Regions from separate parts of the Exiguobacterium sp. 9-2 genome, predicted to be linked through region 4. Evidence: riboswitches for the same ligand, from Rfam matches in the RefSeq annotation. Region 4 holds a riboswitch; each other region holds the start of a gene.
The links. Region 4 has a riboswitch for thiamine pyrophosphate ahead of tenA (thiaminase II). Riboswitches for the same ligand answer to the same signal wherever they lie in the genome.
Positions count from the first base shown of each region.

Region 1 (3,120 bases), 1.0 Mb from region 4:
GATCACGATCGTCGGTGCATTGATTCCGTATGAGACGGCTGGCGGAGTCAGTAGTCCATTCATCATGGTCTTTGATGCGATCGGCATCCCGTATGCCGCTGACTTGATGAACATCGTCGTCTTGACAGCACTATTATCCGTCGGGAACTCGGGACTGTATGCCGCGACCCGAATGTTATGGGCAATGGCACAAGAAGGGATGATTTCAAAGAAATTATCTTATGTTAATGCACGTGGTGTGCCGATGCGCGCTTTACTCTTTACGATGATGTTTGCGATGTTATCGCTTCTGACAGCATTTTTCGCAGAGGATACCGTCTTCATTTGGCTCTTGTCTTTAGCTGGACTCGGTGCTCAAGTCGGTTGGATTTCAATTTCCGCTTCGCAACTTGCGTTCCGCCGTCAGTTCATCCGAAACGGACATGATCTATCCGAACTAAAGTTCAAGACGCCATTCTATCCAGTATTACCGTTGATATCGTTGACACTTAATGTCGTCGTCCTCGTCAGTCTTGCGTTTCAAGCGGATCAACGGATTGCTTTATACATCGGTGTTCCATTTTTCCTCGTCATGTGGGGAAGCTATCATCTGTTCGTTAAAGGAAAACACCTATCGGCTCAAAGTGACATTCGAGTCGCCCCTTCCCAACTCGAAGAATAATACCATATGAAAAGAGGCCGCGGTATCATCCACGGCCTTTTTTCATATGCTTGTTCTATTCCTTAAGTGTTCGCATCATCAATAGTTCTCCTTGATGGAGCTCTACTGTCGCTTCTGACGTACTCCATTCATTACTGACGGTCAAGGAACCTCCGACCGGAACAGGATGCATATCAAGTGGATATTTGACTCCAGCTAAACTCAAGATTGACGGCACAAGTGGAATGAAAGAAAGATAATGATAGCTTTCGGCTTCGACTGCATACAATCCTACTGCCAAATATCGCACCTCTTCCCGTTTCGTGACGAGTCGCGCTTCAGGGTATTGCTTCAATAAATACACATTTTGAACGGTCATGTCGAGTCGTCCACCTGTTGCTCCGACGATGATAGTATCATCAAACCGTTTCATCTCTGATACTGTACGAAGGGCGAGTTCGAGATCCGTCTCATCTTTCTCAGCCGGATGAACGATTGCTCCTTCAGGTACGTAACCAAGCGAATCAAAGTCACCGATCGTCATGTCGCATGTCAGCCCAAACAATTCAATCGTCTGAACACCACCATCGACACCAATGATGAAATCACTAGACTGACAAAGCATCCGCAAATCAGGCACTTCTTCTTGAGGACCGGCACACACGAGAATCGCCCGCATCTCAGACGCCTCGTGCTGAATAACGTAGTAAACGTGGCGCAGTTGTAAAGAGGAGACCCGCGACGACACCGCATAAAACATAAGATGGTACCATGTATGTCGCGTTATAAACTAATGAATATGGCACGACTGGACCTTCTGCATATTTCGCGAAGAACACGATTCCGCTTATGACATGACAGATATAACGGAGTCCTGCGCCTAATAGTGTTGCAAGGAGAACGAACGCCATCAAACGTTTCTTTTGTCCGTTACGTGCAGCTTGTCTAACCTGACGCGCGAACAGACCGCTCAGTCCGACGACACCGTATGCAATCGTGTAATCGAGTAATGGTTGGACGATCGTCAAGACTTGTGGGGCGAACATCAGTTGGATCGTACCAACAAGCGCTCCTGTGACGACACCCCCGATGACACCGTGGCGAAATGCCATGACAAAGATTGGTAACATCGCTAAGCTGATTGAACCGCCTTGTGGCATTTTAAATGGAATCAGTAAATCAAAGACGACCCCGAGACTTGCAAAGATGGCAATTTCCATCATCATTTGTAACCGTTTCATGCTATTTCCTCCTTCATTGTACGAGAGGACGCAAAAAGGCAGTACGACGAACGCCGTACTGCCTGCGTGCGCCACATCCCTACGTCCGTTTGAACGGAACAGGTTCGAAGGGTTAAAGTCTAAAAGACTCCTCTCAGCCGCTTTTCAAGCGACACCCCTTGCGGTCATCATATTTCGTTTTCTCGTTCTTATTATACGGCAGCCCCTTGACGAATGCTAGTGATCGCTTCCGCATAATCTGGTGCATTGTAGATTGCTGATCCCGCGACAAGAACGTTCGCGCCGTTTTCGATGCAAAGTTTTGCTGTTTCCGGGTTGACGCCACCATCAATCTCGATTTCAAATGTCAGATCACGATCTGCTTTCATTTGTGCAAGTGATGCGAGTTTTGGCATGACACTCTCGATGAAGGCTTGTCCACCAAAGCCCGGATTGACCGTCATCAATAAGACCATATCGACATCCTCAAGGACGTGTTCAATCGTCGATAATGGCGTATGAGGATTCAAGACGACCCCTGCTTTTGCACCGGCTAGCTTGATTTGTTGTAAAACACGGTGGACGTGGTTCGTCGCTTCGACGTGGAACGTCACGATATCTGCCCCTGCCTTAACGAAATCTTCAACGAAACGTTCTGGCTGGTCAATCATTAAATGGACATCAAGGACCATATCCGTCTTTTGACGTAAACTGCTGAGCACAGGTAGTCCAAACGAGATATTCGGTACGAACTGACCATCCATGACATCGAAATGGATATAGTCCGCGCCTGCTGCTTCGACTGCTTTAACATCGCGTTCGAGATTCGCAAAATCTGCTGATAAGATAGATGGTGCAATTTTAATCATCTTCAATACCTCCGGGCTCGATTCTTGATTTCGTCTATAAACATACCATAGTTCTCATAACGAGAGGACATGATTTCTTGTGCTTCGACGGCTTCCTTGACGGCACATCCGGGTTCATTCAAATGCAAACATCCTCGATACTTACATTCGTCCTGTACAGCCACGAATTCAGGAAAACTCCACCGTACATCCTCAATTTCCATATCATACGGAAAATCAAGGTTCGAGAACCCTGGTGTATCAGCAATCAAGCCTTCGGCAAGTGGCATCAACGTGACGTGACGTGTCGTATGGCGCCCACGTCCGAGTGATTTCGAAATCGCACTCGTCTCTAAGTCGAGTGTTGGTTCAAGTGCGTTCAAGAGCGAACTTTTCCCAACACCGGATTGTC
Region 1 covers NZ_CP142850.1:1,971,944-1,975,063, forward strand. The annotation lists gene VJ374_RS10490 (amino acid permease) at 1-661, shown strand, start outside; gene VJ374_RS10495 (thiamine diphosphokinase) at 717-1,319, opposite strand; gene thiT (energy-coupled thiamine transporter ThiT) at 1,321-1,881, opposite strand; TPP riboswitch at 1,941-2,050, opposite strand; gene rpe (ribulose-phosphate 3-epimerase) at 2,073-2,729, opposite strand; gene rsgA (ribosome small subunit-dependent GTPase A) at 2,732-3,120, opposite strand, start outside.
Region 1: another riboswitch for thiamine pyrophosphate. It lies ahead of thiT (energy-coupled thiamine transporter ThiT); the one in region 4 lies ahead of tenA (thiaminase II).

Region 2 (3,120 bases), 400 kb from region 4:
ACTTACACTTTGAAATCCACGTCGGTGGATACAGCTATAGTGCAACTGGTCCAGCTAGCTCAGTGAACCCAATGACGATGTTTTAAACAGTAAAGAATCGTTGCTTATGCAGCGGTTCTTTTTTTGCGATTTTCAAAAAATAAATGATTATATTACAAAAAAACGTTTTCATTTGAAATGTAAATGAAATTTTTTTGAAACGATTAGGGTGCTATAATCTATTTCAGATATGAGAGAAACTTGAATACTATAATAAAATATGAAAAACATAAGTGAGGAAAACGATATATGCTAAAAAAACTAATTTCTACCATTGTTTTAGGAGCATTACTTATAACAGGAACACAACCAATTGCGGCAGCAACGATCAAAGAAAAAAAGGCTGAAAATGCCGCAGAACAACGTAAATTAGAAAAAGCAATTAAAAAACAAGAGTCGAAAATTTCGAAAGAACAACGTCAAATCAATCGAATCGATGCAGCGATCAACGAAAAGATTTTTCAGATTTCCGAAAAAAATAAACAAATCGAGAAATTGAATTTGCGAATCGATGAATTAAAAGCGGACATCGTTCGCTACGAAGAGATGTTGAAAAAACAAGAAGAACTACTCGGTGATCGTCTACGTGTCTTCCAAGAAAACGATGGAAACTCAATCAAATGGGAAGAAGTCATTTTTGGATCGAAGGATTTAGGTGATTTATTTAGTCGTGTCATGGCAGGGAAAAAAATCGCGGAGCAAGATGATAAAATGATTTCGGATTACATCGCAACCCAACAAAAGCTAGCGGAAGCAAAACAAGCGCTCGTTGAAAAAAAGGCGGAGCAGGTTGAAGAGAAGAAAACATTAATCGAACAAAAAAAAGCGTTGAAAGTTCAAATGAAAGAACGCAGTGCTACGCTTAAAAAATTACGAAAAGGTAAGACGAAGTTTACGACAGAACTTCTAGACGCGAAAGAACTACAAACCACACTTGAAGCTCAAGAACGTGCGATTGCGGCAGCGAAGGCAGCAGCTAAAGTAGCGGCTGAAAGAGCAGCAGCCGAGAAAGCAGCAGCTGAAAAAGCCGCTAAAGCGAATGCTCAAGCAGCAAAACAAGCAGGTAAGAGTTCAGAATCACCTACTTCAGTTGCCCCACCCGTTGTTTCGAGCGGTGGGAAATTCGTTCGTCCATCTTCTGGTGGCGTATCACAAGGGTTTGGACCAGCAAGCGGTGCGAACGGCTATACGTTCCATAATGGTGTCGATTTCAGTGGTTCGGTCGGCTCACCAATCGTCGCAGCAGCAGCTGGAACGGTCATTACAGCTTCAGGTGGTGGGCCTTATGGAAATCACGTCATGATTTCTCACTTCCTTGACGGGAAAGTCTATACGACAGTCTACGCTCATATGAGTTCATTATCTGTTCATGCAGGACAAACAGTTTCTCAAGGTCAGCAAGTTGGAACACTTGGTAGTACTGGGAATTCAACAGGACCACACTTGCATTTCGAACTACATGTCGGAGGCTATCAGTACAGTGCCTCTTCTCCTCTGAATGCAGTTAATCCATTAGCATACCTATAATTCAAAACGAGCTTCGGCTCGTTTTTTTCTTGCCGCTATGCTACAGTTAAGGCGAAATGAATACTTGAGCAACTAGGGGAGCTGGAGGAATCCGGCTGAGAGGAAAACCAATCTGTTTTCGACCCTATTACCTGAACTGGATAATACCAGCGTAGGAAAGTTGAGCCGAACGGATACCGAAATGGTTGGATAACGATTTCGTATAGCGTCGACTGCTTTTTTACAGCGGTCGACGCTTTTTTGTCGGTAACAACTCCCTTACATTGCTCGATGGAAAGGTGAGAAAAATATGAAACATGTATTGACGATTGCGGGATCTGACTCCGGTGGTGGAGCTGGAATTCAGGCAGATTTAAAGACATTTTCGGCATTGGGCGTTTATGGGATGAGTGTTTTGACGGCGGTAACGGCTCAAAATACACTGGGCGTTCAAGCAGTAGAAGAGTTATCATCGGAAATCGTTGATGCCCAATTAGCTTCAATCTTTTCAGATATTCGTGTGGATGCTATCAAAATCGGTATGGTCTCGAATGCACAAACGATTCACGTCATTGCAACACATCTTCGCAAACAGACAGTTCCGATCATACTAGACCCTGTCATGGTCGCAAAAGGCGGGCATGCCCTATTGCGGACGGAGGCAGAGGAAGCACTAATCGCGGAGTTACTGCCACTTGCGACACTCGTCACACCAAATTTACCGGAAGCAGAGCGCTTAACAGGGCAGTCAGTTACTAATCTAGAGGAGATGCGACTGGCGATGCATCAGTTGGCTATGAAGACTGGAGCCGTCTTGCTAAAAGGTGGACATCTACCGGGAGCTGCCACGGATTTATTATGGGACGGGCAAGAGGAATACCGTTTCACATCAGATCGGTTAGATAATCAACATACTCATGGAACAGGCTGTACCTTATCTGCAGCGATTGCGGCACGGATGGCACTTGGAGAAGCTTTACCGGACAGTGTACGTCAGGCCAAGAAGTATGTTACAGAGGCGATTCGTCATGGATTTGCTCTCGGACAAGGGATTGGACCGACACATCATTTTCATTCACTTTGGAGGGATACACATGTTTACGACCATTCTTAAACACAAACCACTCATTCATCATTTGACGAACACAGTCACGATCAATGATTGCGCCAATGTCACACTCGCCGTTGGCGCATCTCCAGTCATGGCGGAGGATATTCGCGAAGTGGAAGAGATGGTTCGACTTGCGCAAGCTCTTGTCTTGAACATTGGAACAATTGATGCAGACATGCAAGCAGCTCAACGACTCGCCGCAAGCGAAGCGAGACGCTTGAACGTTCCGATCATCCTTGATCCAGTTGGAGCGGGAGCTACATCATTGCGTACGTCCTTTTCAAAAGAATTGAGTAGACTCGGATGTACGGTCGTTAAAGGAAATGCTTCAGAAATCAAGACATTGCTTGGGGAGAATGGACGAACAAAAGGAGTCGATGCTGCTAGTGATGAGATCATGGATCGAGAAATCATTCGTGCATTCGCTCGTAAACAAAAGTCCGTCATTGTCGTCACAGGTCCAA
Region 2 covers NZ_CP142850.1:558,051-561,170, forward strand. The annotation lists gene VJ374_RS02895 (murein hydrolase activator EnvC family protein) at 1-86, shown strand, start outside; gene VJ374_RS02900 (murein hydrolase activator EnvC family protein) at 289-1,566, shown strand; TPP riboswitch at 1,631-1,741, shown strand; gene thiD (bifunctional hydroxymethylpyrimidine kinase/phosphomethylpyrimidine kinase) at 1,856-2,659, shown strand; gene thiM (hydroxyethylthiazole kinase) at 2,640-3,120, shown strand, end outside.
Region 2: another riboswitch for thiamine pyrophosphate. It lies ahead of thiD (bifunctional hydroxymethylpyrimidine kinase/phosphomethylpyrimidine kinase); the one in region 4 lies ahead of tenA (thiaminase II).

Region 3 (3,120 bases), 230 kb from region 4:
TTCTTCGATGACAGCATCACGGATCGGTGGATAGAGACGCTCTGCTGCTTGAAGCAGTGACGTGACTCCTGCGACACTAACACCGATCGTCTCGTCGTGCGGTAGGTCTGTCGCACCGATCAATATCCGTCCGTCCGCTTTCGGTACGAGGTAGACGGCGTCATCAAACAGGATCGAGCGTAACGGCTGACCCGCGAGACGGACTGCGAGACACTCCCCTTTGACCCCATATGTCGCAATCGAAATGCCAGCTGTATCGAGCAAGGCTTGGGACCCGCGTCCGGCAGCAACCGTCACCGTTCGTCCCGTCCACGTTCCCGTGTTCGACTCAACCCTAATGAAATCATTACTCTCCTCGATTCGCGTGACGTCCACCTGTTCTTCGATTGGTACCCCACGATTTCGTAAGACATGCATCAATGCAGTCGTTAGTCGTCGCGGATCGATTTGACCGACCGATGGAAATAAGTATTCTTGCCCATTTTGTTTCAATAAAAATGGTTGTTCCCGGTAGCCACAATCGATCCCGGTCTCGCGCGTGAGGCGTCGCGCAAGTAACGGATACAGACAGCGACTTCGCGCGGCAAGCGTATGCAATTCTTCTCTCAGCTCGATGTCCGTCGCAAGCATCCCGGCAGCCGCCCGACTCGTCCCTTGTCCGCATGTTCCGCGATCAAGGACAAGAACGGATACGTTCTGACAAGCGAGACTGTAAGCAAGCGTCAAACCGATGACTCCACCACCGATGATGATGTGATCCGTCATACCCGTACCCCCTGATAACGCTGAATGGCAGCATGCGGGTCCGCTTGACCGAGAATACCGGATAAGACGGCGATTCCGCTTGCACCGGTCGCTGCGATCTCAGGAATGCGATCAGGAGTGATCCCGCCGATTGCGATGACTGGTTTCGTCGTGAAAGTGACAACTTGCTTCAAGGCATCGATCCCTCGCGGTGGCACGTTTGGTTTCGACGCTGTCGGATAAATATGACCGTACAGCAGTCGGTCGGCTCCTTCCGCTTCCGCTGCAAGTGCTTCTGCCAGAGAGTGGACGGATTTCCCGATGATGAGATTCGGAAAGTGTCGCCGAACATCGCAGACACGTAAGGAACGTCGCGTCAATTGCACACCGATGCCAGCGACATGGGCGACGTCGACCCGGTCGTGAACGGTTAATTGATCAGACGAATACCCTTTTGCAAGGAGCGCGTCAATCAGATCTAACAATTCTGTTGCCGACAAATTTGGTTCTCGAAGATGAAGCTGATCCGTATATGGTTGAAGCGATTGAAAGGTTTCCACTCCATCGCGTGGATTGATGGATCCCGTCGAAATCAGATGTAGACGCATCATGTTCTTCCTTTCCATACGAAAAAGGACCACTCCCGATGTTGAAGGGAGTGGTCCGAAAATGCGCTGAAGCGCTAAGGATATCTAAGGTTTCGAGCCACTTCCCTCCGCTAGTACGAACTAGATCAGGTTCAAAGGGTCCGGATACTTCCGTCTCAGTCTGCTGCGAGACTCCCCTAGTGTCTTTTCGTGTTTAATTGGCTTGCCCCATTAGTCTAGCATGAGTCGCTTTGCTTCGCTAGTCCTAGTTGAGCGCTTCCACTTGCTGAACAAGCTCCGATTTCGTCGGTCGCTGTTGCTTCTGGCTGTCGGCATAGATCTGCTTCAGCTTTAAGATCCGCATCACTTTAGCATCGAGCATCTCTGACGACAACGTTTTTTCTTTAACCGCTTGCATCACTTCGGTGTGGACCTTCGGATAGGCACCTGCTTCCGAAAACATCGCCATATCAGCTCCATTGACAAGTGCCTGACGTGCCGCTTCCGCAAGACCATATCGTTTCGTGATCGCCCCCATGACAAGGTCATCCGTGATGATGACACCCTTGAATCCGAGTTGTTGACGCAAGAGGTCAGTCAAGATCGGCTTCGAGAGCGAAGATGGATTTTGATCGTCATACGCGGGATAGAGAATATGGGCGACCATCACCATCTCGGCGCCCTCTTGAATCGCTTCTTGGAACGGTAACAGTTCCGTTCGCTTCAGTTCTTCCTTTGATGCTGTCACTCTCGGCAAACCGACATGGGAATCGACACTCGTATTGCCGTGACCGGGAAAATGTTTGACGACCGGAATCGTTCCCGTCTCTTGCATCCCATGCATCAGGGCCGTACCGAGAGTCGCGACGGTCTTCGGATCAGCACTTAACGCACGGTCGCCGATGATTGGATTGTTCGGATTGCTATTGACGTCAAGGACCGGTGCGAAGTCCATGTTGAACCCATAAAATCGTGACAGGTGACCGAGCGTACGTCCGACATCTTCCATTTTTGCAGCATCTGCACCTTGCGCCATCCGTTGACTCGTCGGGAGACGTAATCGTTGATCCGGTACCCGGCTGACCCGTCCGCCCTCTTCATCAACCCCGACGAAAACATACGGTTTTTGGTTCGTTTCTTGAATGGCACGCGTGAACGTCAAGAGTTGATCTTCTGACGTAATATTCCCACCAAGCAGTAAGACCCCACCGATCGCATGCGTCTGCAACAATTTCCGGTCAGCTGCTGAAAGTTCCGTTCCGGCAACTCCGATATAGAGCAATTGATCGATCTTTTCTGACGTCGACATCGCTTCAAGTTGCTGCTTTAATCGTGCTTGTTGCTGCTCTTCCTTTGTCGGCTCAGGCTTTGATTTCTTCGCCTCCGTCGGTTGCTTCTTTGCTGGTTGTGATGGTTTCGTTGGTTCCGTCGTCTCCTGCGCACACCCTGCAAGCAACAGGCAACCGATCAGTGCTACTTTCTTCACAAAGGATCCTCGCTCCGGACACCATTGATGGAATAATAGACGGAAATCTCAGCGTTCAAGGATTGCGAGACCGAACAATATTTATCTTTTGATAACGAGATGGCGCGACGGACCTTATCTTCCGGGAGATCACCTTCAAGCCGGTAATGAATCGAGATCGACGTAAAGCGCCGCGGATGATCCTCTGCCCGTTCCCCTTCGATATCCATTTCGAAATGAGTAATCGTCAAGCGCATCTTCTCTAAAATCGAGACGATGTCGATTCCAGTACAGCCGGCAACGGCATGTAGCAGCAGTTCAGTC
Region 3 covers NZ_CP142850.1:1,196,052-1,199,171, reverse strand. The annotation lists gene VJ374_RS06170 (FAD-dependent oxidoreductase) at 1-765, opposite strand, end outside; gene VJ374_RS06165 (thiamine phosphate synthase) at 762-1,355, opposite strand; TPP riboswitch at 1,438-1,540, opposite strand; gene nagZ (beta-N-acetylhexosaminidase) at 1,597-2,817, opposite strand; gene VJ374_RS06155 (OsmC family protein) at 2,814-3,120, opposite strand, start outside.
Region 3: another riboswitch for thiamine pyrophosphate. It lies ahead of VJ374_RS06165 (thiamine phosphate synthase); the one in region 4 lies ahead of tenA (thiaminase II).

Region 4 (3,120 bases):
ACTCGGCTACTACGCTACCGCTCGACCAAAACCCGACACTACGGGCACAACTCGATGCAGCAGATTACATCATCGTCGGTTCAAACGTCAATACGAGTGCCAAACTACTGCCTACTGCACCAGAGCAAGCGATTCCGGCTTCAATCTTCCGGTATGCGAAACAAACAGATATACCATCCGTCTTGCTTAGCCTCCGCAATCCATACGATGTCGCCGTTCAACCGGACGCACCGGCACACGTCCTCGTCTATGGTTTTAAAGGGGATCCGAACGGACCGGACTCCGAAGCAGGCAATCTGAAATCAGCGGGACCAAATCTTCCTGCCGGTATTCGAGCCATCTTCGGAACGTTCAAACCGCAAGGCACCTTACCAGTTGATGTGCCGGTCTTTCAGAACGGTATCTTTACCGATCAACTGCATCTCGAATTCGGTGATGGCTTTAAAAACTGGAAAAAATGAGAACATGATTCACAAAAGACCGAGACCCCTTTAAAGGATGTCTCGGTCTTTTAATGATTGATACGGATATTCCGCTTCTTCTTTCGCACGATGGTAGACGCGGTATAACCAATAGGTCAGTAATGCATAGACGACAATGACAAGAACAGCAGAAATGTAGCTCCCCATGCTATATGCTACCTTGAAGTTTCGAGTCGTAGCGGATATACCGGACAACACGATTAACGTTGGAATGATATATCCAATAAATCTTACTTTGACTTTACCCAGCATTCGTTGCACGGCATACGCGGCGCTGATCGCAAGTACGATCACGATGATTTCCATTTCTACCCCTACTTCCGCTAAATGTTATACCTAATTCTACCATTTAACTCTTTAGGAAGATACTGTCCGTGCTGGAATCGTCTCGTACACCGACGTAAACGTTTCTTCCGTCCATCCCATATGCCAAAACAGCAACTCATAATAACAGCTCGTCACGAAATGCCGTTTCATCCGCTCTCGTTCAGTCGAGCTTGCTTGTTCCGCCAACGCATCAAGCCGTGCAATCTGTTCAAAGACGACCTTTTCGAACCATTCCGAACTATATGTGTCGATCCATTGCTGATAGATTTTTTCATCCGGTGTACACGTCAATAATTGTTGTCCAACTTCATAATACAACCAGTAACATGGCAAGATGGCAGCAATCGTCTCACCAAGCGTCCCTTCACTCGCATGATGCATGTGTGAGACGTAAGCATATGCCGTTGGTGCCGGTTCAAATGCTTCAAGGTCTGCTTCCGTGATACCGAGCGGCTCGAAAAATGATTGATGCAAGCTCAGTTCTGCCCCATATGTCGAAGTCGCGTGCTCGGCAAGTGTCGCGATCGTCGCAAAGTCATCTGCTTTTGACGCTGCCTTCGCTTGAATCTTCGCAAAGTGTTTTAAGTAATACGCATCCTGCATGACATAATGTCGAAATTTCGAGAGCGGTAACGTTCCCTCGCCGATTCCTTGAACGAATGGGTGCGTAAAACTACTGTCCCAATACGCTTGTGTTGCTTGTTTGATTTCTTGTGTGAATGTCATGATCTCATCCTCCTTGTTTTTATGAAACGAAAAAACACCACCCCGAAACACACGGGCATGGCGCAAGAAGAACAAGACTTGACGCCACTTCCCTCCGTAAGTACGAACTTAATCAGGTTCAAAGGGTCCGAACGTCTTCGTTCGTCTCAGTCGGCCTACCGACTCCCCTAGTGGTCATTATTCGATTCAAATCCACTATAGCATGCTGAAAATGGAAGTCAAGTTGTCCTCTTTTCGCTATACTATGGAGTGTCAGAAGGCGGATATCGTCTCCATCTACAGACCGATTCCGAACTTCTTTCGTTCTCGTACACTAATTTTAGTACCTGATACTATAATTCATTCTGTTACTTACAATTGGAGGATTTCATTATGCATACACCAACAAAAATCATGGCGTCAGCCGTTATCGCTTCTGCTTTATTACTTCCGACAGCCGCATCCGCCGAGCAGGTCGTCGATAAGACAATCGTCACTCTCGGTGAGTCACTCGGCGCAAAAGATAAGGCTTGGGTGCTTTCACGTCTCAATGCACCGGAAGGTATCACACCGATCATCGCAACCTCTGCAGACGAAGAAAAATACCTCGGGAAAAACATCCCCCAGTCACAAAAGGGCGGCAACATGTATTCATCCGCTAAGATCGAATTGACGGAAAAAGGGGACGGACTTTCCGTTGCGACGGAAAACATCACGTGGGTGACGAAGGATATGTATTTGAACGCTCTCGTCACGGCAGGTGTCAAAGATGCCGACATCACGATCACTTCTCCTTATAAAGTGACTGGAACATCGGCACTGACAGGAATCATGAAAGCCTATGATCAAACTTCGGCTGAGACCGGAATCAAGCTGAGTGACGAACGGAAAGATTTAGCACAGCAAGAATTATCGGTCACATCAGACGTCGGGAAGACAGTCGGGACAGATAGAGTCGCTGATTTGATGAATGAGATCAAGGCCGAAATCGCGAATCAAAAACCGGAAACAAAAGTCGAGATCGAAAACCTGATCGTCCAAGTCATTCAAAACAACAACATCCAACTGTCTGATGCACAGATGGATCGGTTGACGAATCTATTCAATCAAATGGAGCAAGCGAACATCAACTGGGGGCAAATCGAGAGTGGACTGAAAAATGCTGGTCAAGACATCCATGCGTTTGCAACGTCCGAGGAGACAAAAGGATTCTTCGCTAAATTATTTGATGGTCTGAGTGACTTCTTCAGCTCGATTGCTGGTGTGTTCAAATAATTCAGACTTCCGCAATTAACAAGATAATGGTAAACTGGTTGTATCTGAAACGAAAGGTGGTGTGAAATGATGGACTTTGCTGCGTGCAAACATTGGTTAATGGAACAATTGTATCTGTTGCGCGCGATTTTTCATGGAATGGCGTTCTAAGGCACCCGTCTGCCCTTTTTTAGAACTTCATGATTGAAAAATACAGCAAAGCGCATCTTTCACACACTAGGGAGAGTGCTATTTGCGCTCTCCCTTTTTTTAATGCGCGCGAAAGGATCAACTTATTATGATGATTTGCGACATTCAACATCTGACAAAACAATTCGGAGGCGAAACGATT
Region 4 covers NZ_CP142850.1:961,245-964,364, reverse strand. The annotation lists gene VJ374_RS04960 (glycoside hydrolase family 3 protein) at 1-461, shown strand, start outside; gene VJ374_RS04955 (hypothetical protein) at 492-788, opposite strand; gene tenA (thiaminase II) at 840-1,535, opposite strand; TPP riboswitch at 1,608-1,714, opposite strand; gene VJ374_RS04945 (DUF1002 domain-containing protein) at 1,908-2,789, shown strand; gene abc-f (ribosomal protection-like ABC-F family protein) at 3,067-3,120, shown strand, end outside.